2 regions of the Thalassospira sp. B30-1 genome follow, and region 1 is predicted to be linked to the other one. Evidence: predicted binding sites of a transcription regulator. Region 1 holds the regulator's gene; the other holds the start of a gene.
What was found. Region 1 encodes PhoB, which activates phosphate uptake and scavenging genes when phosphate is short. Its sites were predicted from a motif close to TNTCATAAAACTGTCA; they were not measured.
Positions count from the first base shown of each region.

Region 1 (7,696 bases):
GGCGCTTGGTGCCTTTATCGCCGGGGTAATGTTGGCCGAAACCGAATTCCGCCATCAGATCGAAGCCGACATTTCGCCATTTCGCGGTGTTTTCCTGTCGCTGTTCTTCATGTCTGTGGGAATGTCGGTCAATGCCAATGTGGTCATCGGTCAGGCCGGAACGATCATTTTGTGGCTGATCGGGCTTCTGGTCATAAAGGCAGCGGTTCTTTTCGGATTGTCCCTGCTGATCGGCTTTAACCGTGCATCTTCAATTCGGGTCGCCATGAGCCTGGCCGCCGGTGGTGAATTCGCCTTCGTCATGCTTGCACTGGCATCGCAGAACGGGGCGGTTCCGATTGACATCGCCGTGATGCTGATCCCGGTGGTTGCGATTTCGATGGGTCTGACGCCGACTTTGATTTCGCTCGGCCACCGCATCGAACAGAAGCTTCATCCAAAGGAAACCGATCAGCTAAGCGAGATCTCGGATGAAACCGACGGCATTCAGAAACATGTTCTGGTGATTGGTTGCGGGCGCGTCGGCCGGGTTCTGGCCCGTCTGCTGCGCACCAAGGAAATCCCGTTTATCGTTCTGGAATCCGATGCCCAACAGGTTTCGCGTGGCCGAGCCGAAGGTCTGCCTGTTTATTTTGCCGATGGGTCCCGACCGGAAACATTTCGTGCCGCCCATACCGAACAGGCCCATATTGCCGCCGTTGCCATGGGCAACCCGCACGCAACCGAAAAGACCGTCGCCTTGCTGCGACAGCATTATCCGCATCTGAAAATCTTTGCCCGTGCCCAGGACATCACCCATATCGGTCCGCTGTCACGCAGTGGTGCCGATGCGGCCATCCCCGAGGTACTTGAAACCGGTTTACGCCTGTCCGATCACGTTCTGGCGGCCTGCGATATCCCGCAGGAAGATATCGATATCGAAATAGCCAAGTTCCGGCGTGCCGATATGCTGCTGATGAACGAACTTGCCCCGCGCACCGCGCGCCAAAAAACCGAAGACCAGGCACAAAAAACTGCCAAACCGGCAAAATCCAGGAAAAGCACCTGAAACACAAAGACCCCCATCACGAGAATGGGGGTCTTTCGTTTCGTCTTCCAGAATAACCGCAATCAAGCGGCTTCGACATCCAGTGCATAGCCAGCAGCACGAACCGTGCGGATCACATCGCGCGTTCCCTTGACGTCATTCAATGCCTTGCGCAGACGACGAATGTGAACGTCAACCGTGCGGGTTTCGACATAGATATTCGGCCCCCAAACCGCATTCAGAAGCTGCTCGCGCGAGAAAACCCGCCCCGGATGTTCCAGGAAATAACGCAGCAGACGGAATTCGGTTGGGCCAAGATGGATAGCCTTGCCGTTACGACTGACACGATGGGCGGCCAGATCCATTTCGATATCGGAATAGATCAACTGCCCTTGTGGTTGCGCCGGACCGGATCGACGCAGAAGTGCGCGAATACGGGCCAGCAATTCACCAATCGCAAACGGCTTGGTTACATAATCATCGGCCCCGGTATCAAGGCCGCGGATGCGGTCGCCTTCTTCGCCACGCGCCGTAACCATGATCACCGGCAAATCGCGGCTTTCAGGCTTCCGGCGGATCTGGCGGCAAACCTCGATCCCTGACATCACCGGCAGCATCCAGTCCAGAAGGACCAGATCGACATGGGTTTCGGCCAGAATTTTCAACGCTTCGTCACCGTCCCCGGCTTCGACAACCTGCATCCCCTCGCGTTCGAGGTTGTAGCGCAACATGGTTACGATTGCAGCTTCGTCCTCGACGATAAGAACCGTTGGGTCCATCTTCCTATGCTCCAGTGTCACTCATTCGGTTCTACGACGGCAAAGTTCGCCGCGTCATTTTTTGGCCGAGTATCCATCGGCAGGTCTTCGCCCTTGATCCGGTAATAGATCGTTTCGGCAATGTTGGTCGCATGATCGCCAATACGTTCGATATTCTTGGCGATAAACAGCAGATGGGTCGATGCCGTGATGTTACGCGGATCTTCCATCATATAGGTCAGCAGTTCACGGAACAGGGAATTGTACATATCGTCAACTTCCTGATCGCGCGCCCAGACACGCTGGGCCTTTTCCGCATCACCTTCGATATAGGCATCCAGAACGTCCTTGATGATTTCCTGGCACAGCTTGGCCATGTTCGGGATCACCTGAACCGGGCGGATCGGCGGCACCTGGTTAAGAACCTGCGCACGCTTGGCGATATTTTTCGCCAGATCACCGATACGTTCTAGATCGTTGGACAGTTTAAGCGCGGTCACCACCTGTCGCAGGTCATCTGCCATCGGCTGACGCAGGGCCAGAAGACGTACGGCAAAATCCTGCACTTCCTGTTCCAGCGTATCGATACGGTGATCGGAAAGAATGACCTTCTCGGCCAGTTCAGAATCCCGTTTAACGATCGCACGAATGGCGGAAATCAGCTGACTTTCGGCAAGCCCGCCCATCTGCGAAATGATGTTGTTCAGACGGGTCAGTTCTTCGTCAAACGAACTGACGATATGATGTTTCTCATCGACCATCGAAAATACTCCTGCCCGGACTTAACCGAAGCGACCCGTAATGTATCCCTTGGTGCGCTCGTCCTTGGGATTGGTGAAAATCTGATCGGTTTCGCCCACTTCGACCAGCTTGCCGAGATGGAAAAACGCCGTGCGCTGCGACACGCGGGCAGCCTGCTGCATGGAGTGCGTCACGATCACAATGGTGTAGTTCGAACGAAGCTCGTCGATCAGTTCCTCGACCTTTGCGGTTGCAATCGGGTCAAGTGCCGAACACGGTTCATCCATCAGGATGACTTCGGGGCTGACGGCAACCGCACGTGCAATGCAAAGACGCTGCTGCTGCCCACCAGAAAGACCGGTTGCCGGTTCCGGCAGACGGTCTTTGACTTCTTTCAGTAGACCCGCCCGTTCAAGCGAGGTCATGACGATTTCATCGAGCTCGTCGCGCGAATTCACCAGACCGTGAATACGTGGGCCATAGGCCACGTTGTCATAAATCGACTTCGGGAACGGGTTCGGTTTCTGGAACACCATGCCAATGCGCGCGCGCAACTGAACAACGTCGATTGCCTTGTCATAGATATCACGGTCATCAAGCGTTACCTTGCCCTTGATCGTGACACCGTCAATCGTGTCATTCATGCGGTTCATGCACCGCAGGAAGGTTGATTTGCCGCAGCCCGACGGGCCGATAAGTGCTGTGACCTGACGTTCGACAATGTCAAGATTGACATCAAAAAGCGCCTGGTTGTCGCCGTAGAAAAGATTGAGGTCACGGGCCGTCATTTTCGGGCTAGTGACTGACGGCTCTGCCGTCATTGCGCTTTGAGTTACAACAGCCATTTTACCACTTCCGTTCAAATTTCTTGCGCAGATACACGGCCAATCCGTTCATCAGAATCAGGAAGCCCAGCAAGACCATGATGGCCGCCGAAGTCTTCTCGACAAAGGCACGTTCCGGACTATCCGCCCACAGATAAATCTGCACCGGCAGAACTGTCGCCGGATCAAGTGCCCCGCCCGGGATATCAACAATAAACGCCACCATACCGATCATCAGAAGCGGTGCGGTTTCCCCAAGAGCCTGCGCCATGCCGATGATGGTCCCGGTCAGAATACCGGGCATCGCCAGCGGTAACACGTGATGGGTCACCGTCTGAACCGGCGACGCCCCAAGACCAAGGGCAGCCTGCCGGATCGACGGCGGCACTGCCTTGATCGCCGCACGTGATGCGATGATGATGGTCGGCAATGTCATGAGGGCCAGCGTCAGACCACCAACAACCGGGGCCGACCGCGGCAGGTGCATGACATTAAGGTAAACCTCAAGCCCGAGAAGACCGAACACGATCGACGGCACAGCCGCAAGGTTGTTGATGTTGACTTCGACAATCGTCGTGAACCGGTTTCGCGGTGCAAATTCTTCCAGATAGATCGCCGCCAGAACACCAATCGGAAACGACAGTATCAGTGTCACAACCAGGGTATAGAAAGACCCGACCGCAGCGCCCCAGATCCCGGCCAATTCCGGTTCGCGGGAATCACCATTGGTAAAGAACCGCGTATGGAACTGCTTTTCGACCGATCCTTGAGAGACCAGTGTATTATACCAACCAATTTCCTGATCGTTCAGGCGACGGTCGCCTTCGTCTGTGTTTGCACTGATATAACCTTTGTTGAGCATATCAAAGTCGTCACCGGAAATCAGCCAGACCTTCCGGGTCTGTCCGATCAGAGACGGATTTTCAAGCACCCTCTCGCGCAGATCATAAGATGCCCCGCCCGAAACAATGTCATAGAGATCACGCCGTTCGCTACGTCCGCTCACTTCCGGGAACTGTTTGCTCAGTGCATCCCTGATCAGACTATCAAAATTGGCCCTGCCAATAATTGCCGGATCACCTGTTCCGTCCGGATCAATCTTGGCCGGGTCGAAAAAGATTTCCATCTGAACATAGGTCTGGAAAAAGGCACTATAACCTTTCGAAATGATCGAATAGCCAAGCACAACCAGCGCCATAAGAGCGATGGCAATTGCGCTTAAGCCGTAAATCTTGAACCTGCGTTCCGCTGCGTAACGTTTTTTAATGTTACGTGCCAATTTCGGGCTGTCCCAGTCAACCGGCGTGTGCAGATTGCCAGAGATCACTTTTGCGGCGGCTCTGTCTTCCATAAGCGATGCCATATCAGTCATATTTCTCGCGATACTTCTGAACAACCTTAAGGGCAAACACGTTCAGACCCAAGGTGATAAGGAAAAGAAGCAGACCCAGTGCAAATGCCGACAGGGTTTTGGCACTGTCGAATTCCTGGTCACCGACCAGAAGTGTTACGATCTGCACGGTAACAGTGGTCACGGCCTGCAACGGGTTTACCGTCATGTTGGCGGCAAGTCCGGCAGCCATCACAACGATCATGGTTTCCCCAATCGCACGCGACACCGCCAGCAATACCGCACCAACAATACCGGGCAGGGCTGCGGGGAAAATCACATGCCGAATGGTTTCAGACCTTGTTGCACCAAGGCCATATGATCCGTCGCGCAACGACTTCGGCACCTGTGACATGACATCATCAGACAGCGATGACACGAACGGAATGATCATGACCCCCATGACCAGACCCGCAGCCAGCGCACTTTCGGAACTGACATCAAGTCCAAGCACAGCACCATTGTCGCGCAAGAACGGAGCAACTGTCAGGGCAGCAAAGAAGCCGTACACAACCGTCGGAACACCGGCCAAAATTTCAAGGGCAGGTTTGGCAACCGCCCGGAATTTCGGCGATGCATATTCACCCATATAGATGGCAGAGAACAAACCGACCGGCACCGCCACAAACATTGCAATCAGCGTAATCAGCAATGTTCCAACAAAAAGCGGGATTGCGCCAAATGCACCGTCGGACGCCACCTGATCTGCGCGGATGGCCGTCTGCGGGCTCCATTCCAGACCGAACAGGAAGTCCAGCGGGCTGACCTTGCCAAAGAAATGCAGCGCTTCAAACAAAAGCGAGAAAACAATGCCGACCGTCGACAGGATGGCAATCGCCGAACACACGATCATGATATAGCGAAACAGCCGTTCGACATTGTTTCGCGCGCGCATTTCCGAAGAAATCCGGCGGTAAGACAGAGCCAAGCCCACCAGGGCAACAGACACCATCACAACAATAAGAGCAGCATTTGCGATGGTGTTAAGATTGGCAAGCCGATGGCCGGCCTCTACAATCTCGGGAGAAACGGTAAGATGTTCCCCGCCTCCGGCAGCAATTTGCGAGATGCTGTTAAGCGCCAAAGATAACAGCCCGGAATTGGACGTCACTTCTTCGGGAAGATCGGCAACGATCATTGTCTGAATGATCGTCCCTTCAAACATCATCCAAACCAGCAAAAGGCCCAAAGCCGGCAGGCCGCACCACAACGCCGTATACATCCCGTAATGCGCAGGCAGCGAATGAAGATTGCTGTATCGACCGTTCGACAGGGCAACCGCGCGCTGTCGACCGAAATAAAATGACACGGCACACAGGAGTGCCACAGCAAGCAGCAAATAGGTCAGGGACATTGCGATTAATCCATTTGCCAAAGAATGACCAAAAAACTTGGTGCGCGTTTAAGGCAGGTCCAAGAATAAATCAATTAAAGCCTGAAAACAAAGAAACCGGTGGCAGAAAAGGCTGCCACCGGTTGAAAGATCGCGTTACATGCTCAGCGGAGCAAGGTTCAGCGCAGCATTACGAACTGCTTCACGCTCGGCCGCATCCATCGGGATGAGACCACGGTCAGCAAGGTAACCTTCGTCACCAAATGCTTTGTCGGAGGTGAATTCGGTCAGATATTCTTTGATACCCGGAATGGTACCAACATGGGCGTTCTTGACATAGAAGTACAGCGAACGCGAAACCGGGTAATCACCAGCAGAGATGGCTTCGAAGGTCGGCTCAACACCGGCAATCAGGGAACCCTGAAGTTTGTCGCCGTTCTGATCAAGGAACGAGAAGCCGAAGATGCCAAGCGCATCATGGTTTGCTTCGAGTTTCTGAACGATCAGGTTGTCGTTTTCACCGGCTTCAACATAGGCACCGTCTTCACGAACGCCTTTGCAAACTGCACCGTGCTGATCTTTGTTGTCCTTGATTGCCTTAATGGCTTCGAAGGAGTCACAGGCTTCTTCAAGTACCAGCTCGGTGAAGGCATCACGGGTACCGGAGGTCGGGGGCGGGCCGAGAACTTCGATTTTAACGTCCGGCAGGCTCGGGTCGATTTCGGCCCAGGTGCTGTACGGGTTATCGATCAGCGACTTGCCGTCTTTCGAAGGAACGGTTTTGGCCAGCGCCAGGAAGATCTGTTCTTTGGTCAGGTCAAGACGCGGAGCATCTTTGGAGTTCGACAGAACGATACCGTCGTAACCGACTTTGACTTCGGTGATTTCGCTGATGCCGTTTTTGGCACAGGTTTCAACTTCGGACTTCTTGATGCGACGCGAAGCATTGGTAATGTCCGGATGCTGTTCGCCAACACCGGCGCAGAACAGCTTCAGACCACCGCCGGAACCGGTCGATTCAATAACCGGTGTCTTGAACGAGGTGGTTTTACCGAATTCTTCAGCAACCGCAGTTGCGAACGGGAAAACGGTGGACGAACCAACGATACGAATCTGGTCGCGTGCCTGAGCCGCGCCAACAAAGGCAACGCTCATCAGCGCCGCAACAGCAAGAGTCTTCTTCATGGTAAATTCCCCAGTAATTGTTCCAAACCGGAACGGTGCAACGATCTGCGAGGCGGACTCTAACGCTGGGTGCTTACGGTATTGCGTCACTTTTGTTAACATTATGTGACAACGCATCGGAGATGAAAAAGACCTCGAAAAAACCTTTATTTATCAAAGGTTTTCTAAAATAGATCCGGGCCGGAATCAAAACTGGAACCGGCATTTTTCCTGTTTCCAGCCGCAGGTTTTACAGTCTTCGTTACATAAACTGTAACATTGCCCCGAAACATCACCCGGACTGGATAGACGACGCCACGGCAGCAGACCATCAACTGTTTTCGGTTTCCCTGCCTTTACAAAGTCCCCTGAAAACACGAAGCTTGTTCATAAGATATCAATCCGTTGGGAACAAAGTAGCGCAGAACTGCGCAAAAGGGAGACGACCATGAGCACTTC
Region 1 covers NZ_CP065232.1:4,039,912-4,047,607, forward strand. Annotated here, with positions in the region: gene IT971_RS18965 (cation:proton antiporter) at 1-1,048, shown strand, start outside; gene phoB (phosphate regulon transcriptional regulator PhoB) at 1,111-1,806, opposite strand; gene phoU (phosphate signaling complex protein PhoU) at 1,824-2,546, opposite strand; gene pstB (phosphate ABC transporter ATP-binding protein PstB) at 2,568-3,371, opposite strand; gene pstA (phosphate ABC transporter permease PstA) at 3,373-4,722, opposite strand; gene pstC (phosphate ABC transporter permease subunit PstC) at 4,715-6,094, opposite strand; gene IT971_RS18995 (PstS family phosphate ABC transporter substrate-binding protein) at 6,230-7,258, opposite strand; gene IT971_RS19000 (hypothetical protein) at 7,686-7,696, shown strand, end outside.

Region 2 (7,696 bases), 570 kb from region 1:
CTAGCCACGCCCGCGATAGGGGGCAACGCCCTGATCGGGGATCCACACCCCTTCGGGGGCCGGGCCGGTCTGGTAAAACACGTCAATCGGAATGCCGCCGCGCGGATACCAGTAGCCACCAATGCGCAGCCATTTCGGATCAATCATATCGGCAATCCGTTTGCCGACCTTGACCGTGCAATCCTCGTGGAAGGAACCATGATTGCGAAACGACGTCAGAAACAGCTTCAGCGACTTGCTTTCCACCAGCCAATCCCCCGGCACATAGTCAATCACCAGATGGGCGAAATCCGGCTGACCGGTGATCGGGCAAAGCGATGTGAATTCCGGTGCGACAAACCGCACGCAATAATCGGTTCCGGCCTGCGGGTTCTGCACCCGTTCAAGAACCGCTTCATCCGGGCTGGCGGGCTGTTCGGTGGTGCCGCCCAGCATGGTCAGGTTGTCGTAAATGGTTTGATCAGCCATGTGATTAATCCTCGATGATCGGCACGGGATCAATATCCCCGCCTTCCTGGCCTGCATAAAAATCACGGGCGAACTGTTCCATGCGGCCCGCAGCAATGGCGTCGCGCATGCCACGCATCAGATCCTGATAATAGGCAAGGTTATGCCAGGTCAGCAGAACCGCCCCCAAAATCTCGCCCGCCTTGATCAGGTGATGCAGATAGGCACGCGAATATTTCGTACAGGCCGGGCAATTGCACTGATCGTCAAGCGGACGGTCATCATCGCGATGACGCCCGTTTTTAAGGTTCAGCGTCCCCCGATGGGTAAAGGCCTGCGCATTGCGGCCCGACCGGGTCGGCAAAACGCAATCAAACTGGTCAATCCCGCGCATCACCGCACCCACAAGGTCCGATGGCTTGCCAACCCCCATCAGGTAACGCGGCTTGTTCGCGGGCAGCATATCGACACAGAAATCAAGCGTATCAAACATGATCTGCTGGCCCTCGCCAACCGCAAGACCACCGACCGAATGCCCCGGAAGGTCAAGTTCGGCAAGCTTTTCCGAACTTTCGCGCCGCAGATTTTCAAAAACACTGCCCTGCTGAATGCCATAAAGCGCATAGCCTTCGCGCTCGACAAACGCATCCTTGGACCGCTTGGCCCAGCGCATCGACATGCGCATGGAATCCGCGGCCTGCTGTTCGGTCGCCGGGAACGGGGTGCATTCGTCAAACGCCATGGTGATGGTCGATCCCAGCAAATGCTGGATTTCCATCGACCGTTCCGGCGACAGGGCAAATTTGCGCCCGTCGATATGGCTTTTGAACGTAACACCATCTTCGGTAATCTTGCGCAGCTTGGACAGCGACATCACCTGATACCCGCCGCTATCGGTCAGGATCGGCTTGTCCCAATTCATGAATTTGTGCAAACCGCCAAGGCGTGCAATGCGTTCCGCACCGGGGCGCAGCATCAGGTGATATGTATTGCCCAAAAGAATTTGCGCACCCGTATCGGCGACATTTTCCGGCAACATGCCCTTGACCGTGGCAGCCGTTCCAACCGGCATGAAGGCCGGGGTATCGATCACGCCGTGGGCGGTATGAATGCGGCCGAGACGGGCCTTGCCGTCGGTCGCCAGAAGTTCATAACGGAATTCAGTCATCAGCTTTTTTCAATCTTGCTGGCGCATTCAAGCAGGCTGCAATCGCCATAGGAATAGAAACGGTATCTGTTTTCAATCGCGTGACCATAGGCCGCCTTCATGCGCTCAAACCCGGCAAAGGCCGATACCAGCATGAAAAGTGTTGATCGCGGCAGATGGAAATTGGTCAGCAGCATATCGACCGCCCGGAACCTGTATCCCGGCGTGATAAAGATGTCGGTCTCGTTCTCGAACGGTTCAACCACCCCGTCTTCGCGCGCCGCACTTTCAAGCAACCGAAGCGACGTCGTCCCGACCGCAACAACCCGCCCGCCCTTGGCGCGCGTTTCATTGATCAGGCTGGCGATTTCCGGCGATATGCTGCCCCATTCGGCATGCATTTTGTGGTCTTCGGTATCATCCACCTTGACCGGCAAAAACGTGCCCGCCCCGACATGAAGCGTGATCGTGCGGCGCTCGATACCGCGCGCATCAATCGCTGCCAGCAGTTCCGGGGTAAAATGCAAACCCGCCGTCGGGGCTGCCACCGCGCCGTCATGCTGGGCGAAAATCGTCTGATAATCCGATCTGTCCTGATTATCCCCACCCTTTTCCCGCCGGATATAGGGCGGCAACGGCATCACGCCATATTTTTCAAGGGCGGCAATCAGATCAGCCCCGGCAACGTTAAACCGCAGCAACACCTCGCCGCCGTCTTTCTTTTCCATGACCTCGGCTTCGAAATCATCGGCGACCCTGAAGGTTTCCCCAACGCGCAGCTTCTTGGCCGGTTTGGCAAAGGCGCGCCATTGTGCAAGACCTTCCTGCTTGTGCAGGGTCACTTCAATGCCCGCCTCCCCGCGCTTGCCAAACAGGCGTGCTGGGATCACGCGGGTATCATTGGAAATCAGAAGATCACCGGGCCGCAGGATTTCGGGCAATTCACGAACGATGCGGTCATGCGTTTCCCCGCCCGTCAGATCAAGCATGCGGGCACTGTCACGCGGGTTGGCCGGATGTTCGGCAATGCACTCACGCGGCAGATCGAAATCGAACAGATCGACTTTCATCGGAAATACAAAACCTGCAATTATCAGAAAAAATCAGAGGGGCGCCTTATACCGCCCCCCTTTGCAAAATCACAAGACGCCCGCCGGAATATCAGCCCTGCATCACCCTTTTGCCGGTTCGATATTCAGGCGCGGGGTAATGATTGCCATCAGCAAACGGAACGGTGCCAGACAGGTCAGCGCCATGATGATCTTGGCGCTGAAATCGCCCATCGCCCATGTCTGCCACGGAAGCCCGGTACCGACAAACGCGATGGAAAAGAACAAGGCCGTATCCACCGCCGACCCGATCCCCGATGAAATCAGCGGAGCCTTCCACCAGGTCGCCCGGCGCAGCCTGTCAAACACCGTCACGTCAAGCATCTGCGCAATCAGAAACGCCGTGCCCGATGCAATCGCAATACGCGTATCGGCAACGATCAACGACAGAACAACCGCAATCGCAAACCCGGCCAGCACGACAAGGCGTGCCGCCGCTGCCCCGCGTGCGCGGTTGGTCAGGTCAGTCACCAGAAACGCCACCGGATAGGTAAACGCCCCATAAGTCAGCCAGTCGGCCAAAACGCCCGGCAGCGGATATTCAACCAGAATGTTCGATGCAACAACCGTCACGGCCATTGCCAGAACGCCAATAATGATGGCTTTCATCGTTTTTCCTTAACCAAAATCCTGACCAAAAGCAGAACGCACGCATAGGAAATCTCGCGGCCCACTTTGATTGGGCGACGATTCGGCACGGGTTTGATTCAAATTATGGTTGGGGTAATTACGCTTGGAGACCCCAGGCGTCAAGGAAAAACGGCGGTCAGACAAAGCCTGACCGCCGCTGCAGATCGCCACAAGCTGCTCCGGGGAAAAGGAGGAGCACCGTGCCGCGAAACGTCAATTCTGCGCCTAATTCCGACGGAATTAAAGCATGATCCCGCGAATGGTGAAAAACAGCAACGCGCCAAGGAACGCCCCGGCCGGAACCGTGATCACCCACGCGGTCGCAATCGTCACCGCATAACGGCGGCGCACCAGCAACCGCTTGCGCAGTTTCTTCTCGGCCTTTTCGGCCTGTGCCGGGTCAAGCTGACGCAGGGCTTCGATATGCTGTTTCTGTTCGTCACTTTCCTGTTCCGCACCGACCAGCATCGGCGCACTATCCATCCGGCGACGATGGCTTAGCGTTTCACGCAGGAACCCGACCCCAAACACCGCACCAACCGCAATATGGGTCGAACTGACCGGAAGCCCCAGCGCGGATGCCACAATCACCGTCAATGCCGCCGACAGCGCCACGGTATAGGCCCGGATCGGATCAAGCTTGGTGATTTTCGATCCGACCGTCTTGATCAGTTTCGGCCCGAACAGGATCAGACCTGCAGAAATACCAATCGCGCCAATCACCATCACCCAGATCGGGATCGGGGCCGATGTCACGATCTCGCCGCTATCAACACCCGAAACGATGGCGGCCAACGGTCCAATGGCATTCGCAACATCATTTGACCCATGCGCGAATGACAGAAGGGCTGCGGACACGACCAGCGGAATGCGAAACAGCGATGCGATTTCCTTGCGTCGTCCGATCATGTTACGCGACGCATGCAGCACGGCCTTGCGGGTCGGCAACAGGGTGACGAAAAAGGCTGCGATACCGATAACAATGACCTGCCACGTATCAGCAGCCCAGATCTTTTTGATCCCCTTCATCATCAGATACATGGTGAAGGCCGATACCATCACACCGACCAAAATCGGCACCCATTTGCGGGCCGCTTCGACGCAATTTTCGGTATACAGAATCTTGAACTTGATAAAGGCAAGGAACGCGGCTGCGATCACGCCACCCAGAACCGGCGAAATCACCCAGCTTGCGGCAATCGTGCCCATAGTCGGCCAATTGACCGCGCCAATGCCGACGGCTGCCATACCCGCCCCCATCACACCGCCAACGATGGAATGGGTGGTCGATACCGGCGCGCCCAGCCATGTGGCAAGGTTAAGCCAAAGGGCGGCTGCCAGAAGGGCCGCCATCATCGCCCAGACAAAGGTCTGTGCATCGGGCATCTGGGTCGGGTCGATAATACCGTTCTTGATCGTGCCAACAACATCGCCACCGGCGATAATCGCCCCGGCTGCTTCAAACACGGCTGCAATCAAAAGGGCGCCAACCATGGTCAGCGCCTTTGAACCAACCGCCGGACCAACATTGTTGGCCACGTCATTGGCGCCGATATTCAGTGCCATGTAACCGCCGATCACCGCAGCGGCGATCAGGAATCCGCTTTGCGGCAGGCCGCCCATATGAAAGGCGACAAAGGCGCTGCACGCCAAAAGAAAGACAAGCGCAAGTCCGAGCTTCGCACTCAGGGAGGCTGTCTCTCCGGCACCCGCATCCATGCGGCGCTGCCATTTGAGATCCTTATCCAGAGCGGTTTTCTTTGCGACCATGATCAACCGTTACTTAAAAAGGGAATCGACGCGCGGATCATGTCGAAGCAAACCCGGTTTGTTAAGGTTTTTTTGCCTTTTTATGACAGCCATGTCCCGACCGCATCCCGCCAATAGCAAAACGGCCCCGCACTGCAGGGCCGTTTTACGTTTGGAACAGTTGTGAAAAGTTATCGACCGAACTGGTTCAGAAGCCCTTTCAGAACATCCTTGGCCGCATCCTTGCCCGAACTTCCCGATCCGCTATCGGATGAACCACTCCCGCCCAGTGCCTTATCAAGGATATTATCCAGAACCTTGATCGCGACCTTGTCCATGCGCCCGGTAATCGCCGGGTTGCTGATATTGCCCTTGGCGTAAACGCTAAATGGCGGTAATTCTTCGATTTTCTCGGAAAAATCGAAATCGGCCTGCGTATCCATCTGCCATTTCGGCAGATCAAGGGTCGCATCGGCATCCGCCGTCCCCACACGCGATGTCGCTTCGACACGGGTGGTTTTGGCAATCCCGTTGGTGATGGCAATGTCGGCCTCAAGGGTCTGAACCAGATCGTTGTTACCGACCCCTTCAACCACCATCGCCTGCGGGCCCTGCTGCAACAATGCCTGAATGTTCAGCTTCGGATCAGCAGACCGTTTATCGGCATTGCTGAACCGGACATTATTCAGAACAAGGTTCGCCGTACCATTCAACGCACTGATCAGCTTGCGCGATGTATTGCCCGATGCGGTGACATCAAACTTCGTCGCCGCCCCGCCGATCACCGTGTCATTGGCAACCCGGATCGGGGTCAGCTTTTCGATATCCGCCCCGTCAAGATTACCTTTAAGCGCCAGTTTCGGCGTATCGGAATTGCGCGCATCAAACGTGCCATCAATCGACAAATTCCCATCGCCCAGAAGGCCGGTGAATTTCTGAATGGTCAGAAGCCCGGTCACGAGTGTCGCCTTCAAATCCGGCTTCACAAGGCTGTAGGTATCGAAATCAAGCTGATCAAATGCGACCGTGATATCGGCATCAATCGACCGCAGGGCCGATACATCAATCACCGTATCATCCCACGGCGTGCCGTCACGGGCATCAACAGTCGTAACCTTCATCGTGGTCGGCATATTGAAAGCCGCCCGGCGCGCACCGCTACCGCCTTCGGGCATCAGTCCGGCCCGTTTTGCCGCGGGCACGAACGGATCAACATTCAATACCCCGCCCGAAAGGGCCACGGCCAGTTTCGGCTGCGCCCCGGTGGCGTCGAAATCAACGTCACCCCTGGTTTCAAACGGACCGATACCGAACTTCGCGATATCAAGCGCGATATTCTTGGCATTGCCCTTGACCGTGCTGTCCAGAACCAGACGCCCCAGATTGCCCGATGGCTCATAGGTCGGTGCCAGCAACGGCAACACACGGTTCAGGCTTGATGCCTGCATCGCAAGTTTGCCATCAATGCCCGGTGTCGCCCCAAACAGGTCGCTCAGCACCCCGTTCAATGCCACCTGCATCAACGGGTTGGATACATCAATATCAAGGTTCGGGCCGGTCACCGGGCCATTCAGCCCGATATTGGCCTGAATGCTTTTATATTCGCTGGCCGGTGCCGGAAGCGTCATACCCGTCAGCTTCGCCAACGGTGCCAGCGTTTTGGCCGTGACTTTAAGCTTGATCCCCTCGAATGCCGGAACAGCCACATCGCCACGGAACACACCGCTGGCACTGGCCGAAAGCCCGGCCGCATCGGCCACCGCAAAATTGTTCAGCGTGATCTGCGAACCGCTCAGGCTGCCATCAATCGAAATGCCCTTGATCGACACGCCCGATGAAATGATTTCATCAGCCGCCAGCCGATAATTGGCCGCAACACCATCAAGCGGCGCCAGCGCATCCTTGATCATCCTGACCATGGCATCACCGCCCGCCGCGGGTCCCGACGACGGGGCGGCATCCGAACCGTTGGCTACCGTGCCGGAATCCGTTGTTGCGGAATCATTGCCCGCTGGGCTTGCCGCATCGCCATTTCCGGCGGCTGGTGCTGCCGAAACATACTGATCCAGATTGATACGATCAAGCTTAAGACCAATACCAAGTGCCGGAAGCCCCTCGCCGCTCAGATTGGCGACGATGGCACCGCGAATGGCCGTATCATCAATCCGCATATCCAGATCGGAAATATCAAGCTTGTCAGGTGTCCCTTTGACCCCACCGGTCAACGAGAAACGACGCAACCGGTCCGCCCGGATGCCATCAACATCGACCCCAAGCCAGCGCGCCACCGCCCGAATATTTTCCGATGCCATCTCATAGGAAAGGGCCGCACTCGGCTTCGGACCTTCGCCCGAAATGCTGCCAAACACCGAGAAATCCGTCCCCCCCGGCAAACCGGCGGAAACTTCGTTCAATGTGATCTTGCTGTTGGCAATCGCGGCATTGATCCGCGCATTATGCACCGGCGTCTGGTTATAGATCAGGGTTTCAACTTCGAAATCAATCGATGCCGTCAGATCAGCCGGGATCATCGGACCATTGGCCGCACCCGATGTCTTGTCGCCCTGCGACGGGATGGATTGCCCACCCGCATCGCCCGCCGATCCATTTTCCG
Region 2 covers NZ_CP065232.1:3,472,465-3,480,160, forward strand. Annotated here, with positions in the region: gene queF (preQ(1) synthase) at 1-468, opposite strand; gene tgt (tRNA guanosine(34) transglycosylase Tgt) at 473-1,615, opposite strand; gene queA (tRNA preQ1(34) S-adenosylmethionine ribosyltransferase-isomerase QueA) at 1,615-2,664, opposite strand; gene IT971_RS16420 (queuosine precursor transporter) at 2,767-3,312, opposite strand; gene IT971_RS16425 (inorganic phosphate transporter) at 3,574-5,103, opposite strand; gene IT971_RS16430 (AsmA family protein) at 5,274-7,696, opposite strand, start outside.
Region 2: a site for PhoB is predicted at 5,176-5,191, ahead of IT971_RS16425 (inorganic phosphate transporter). Genes of this name have one in related genera too.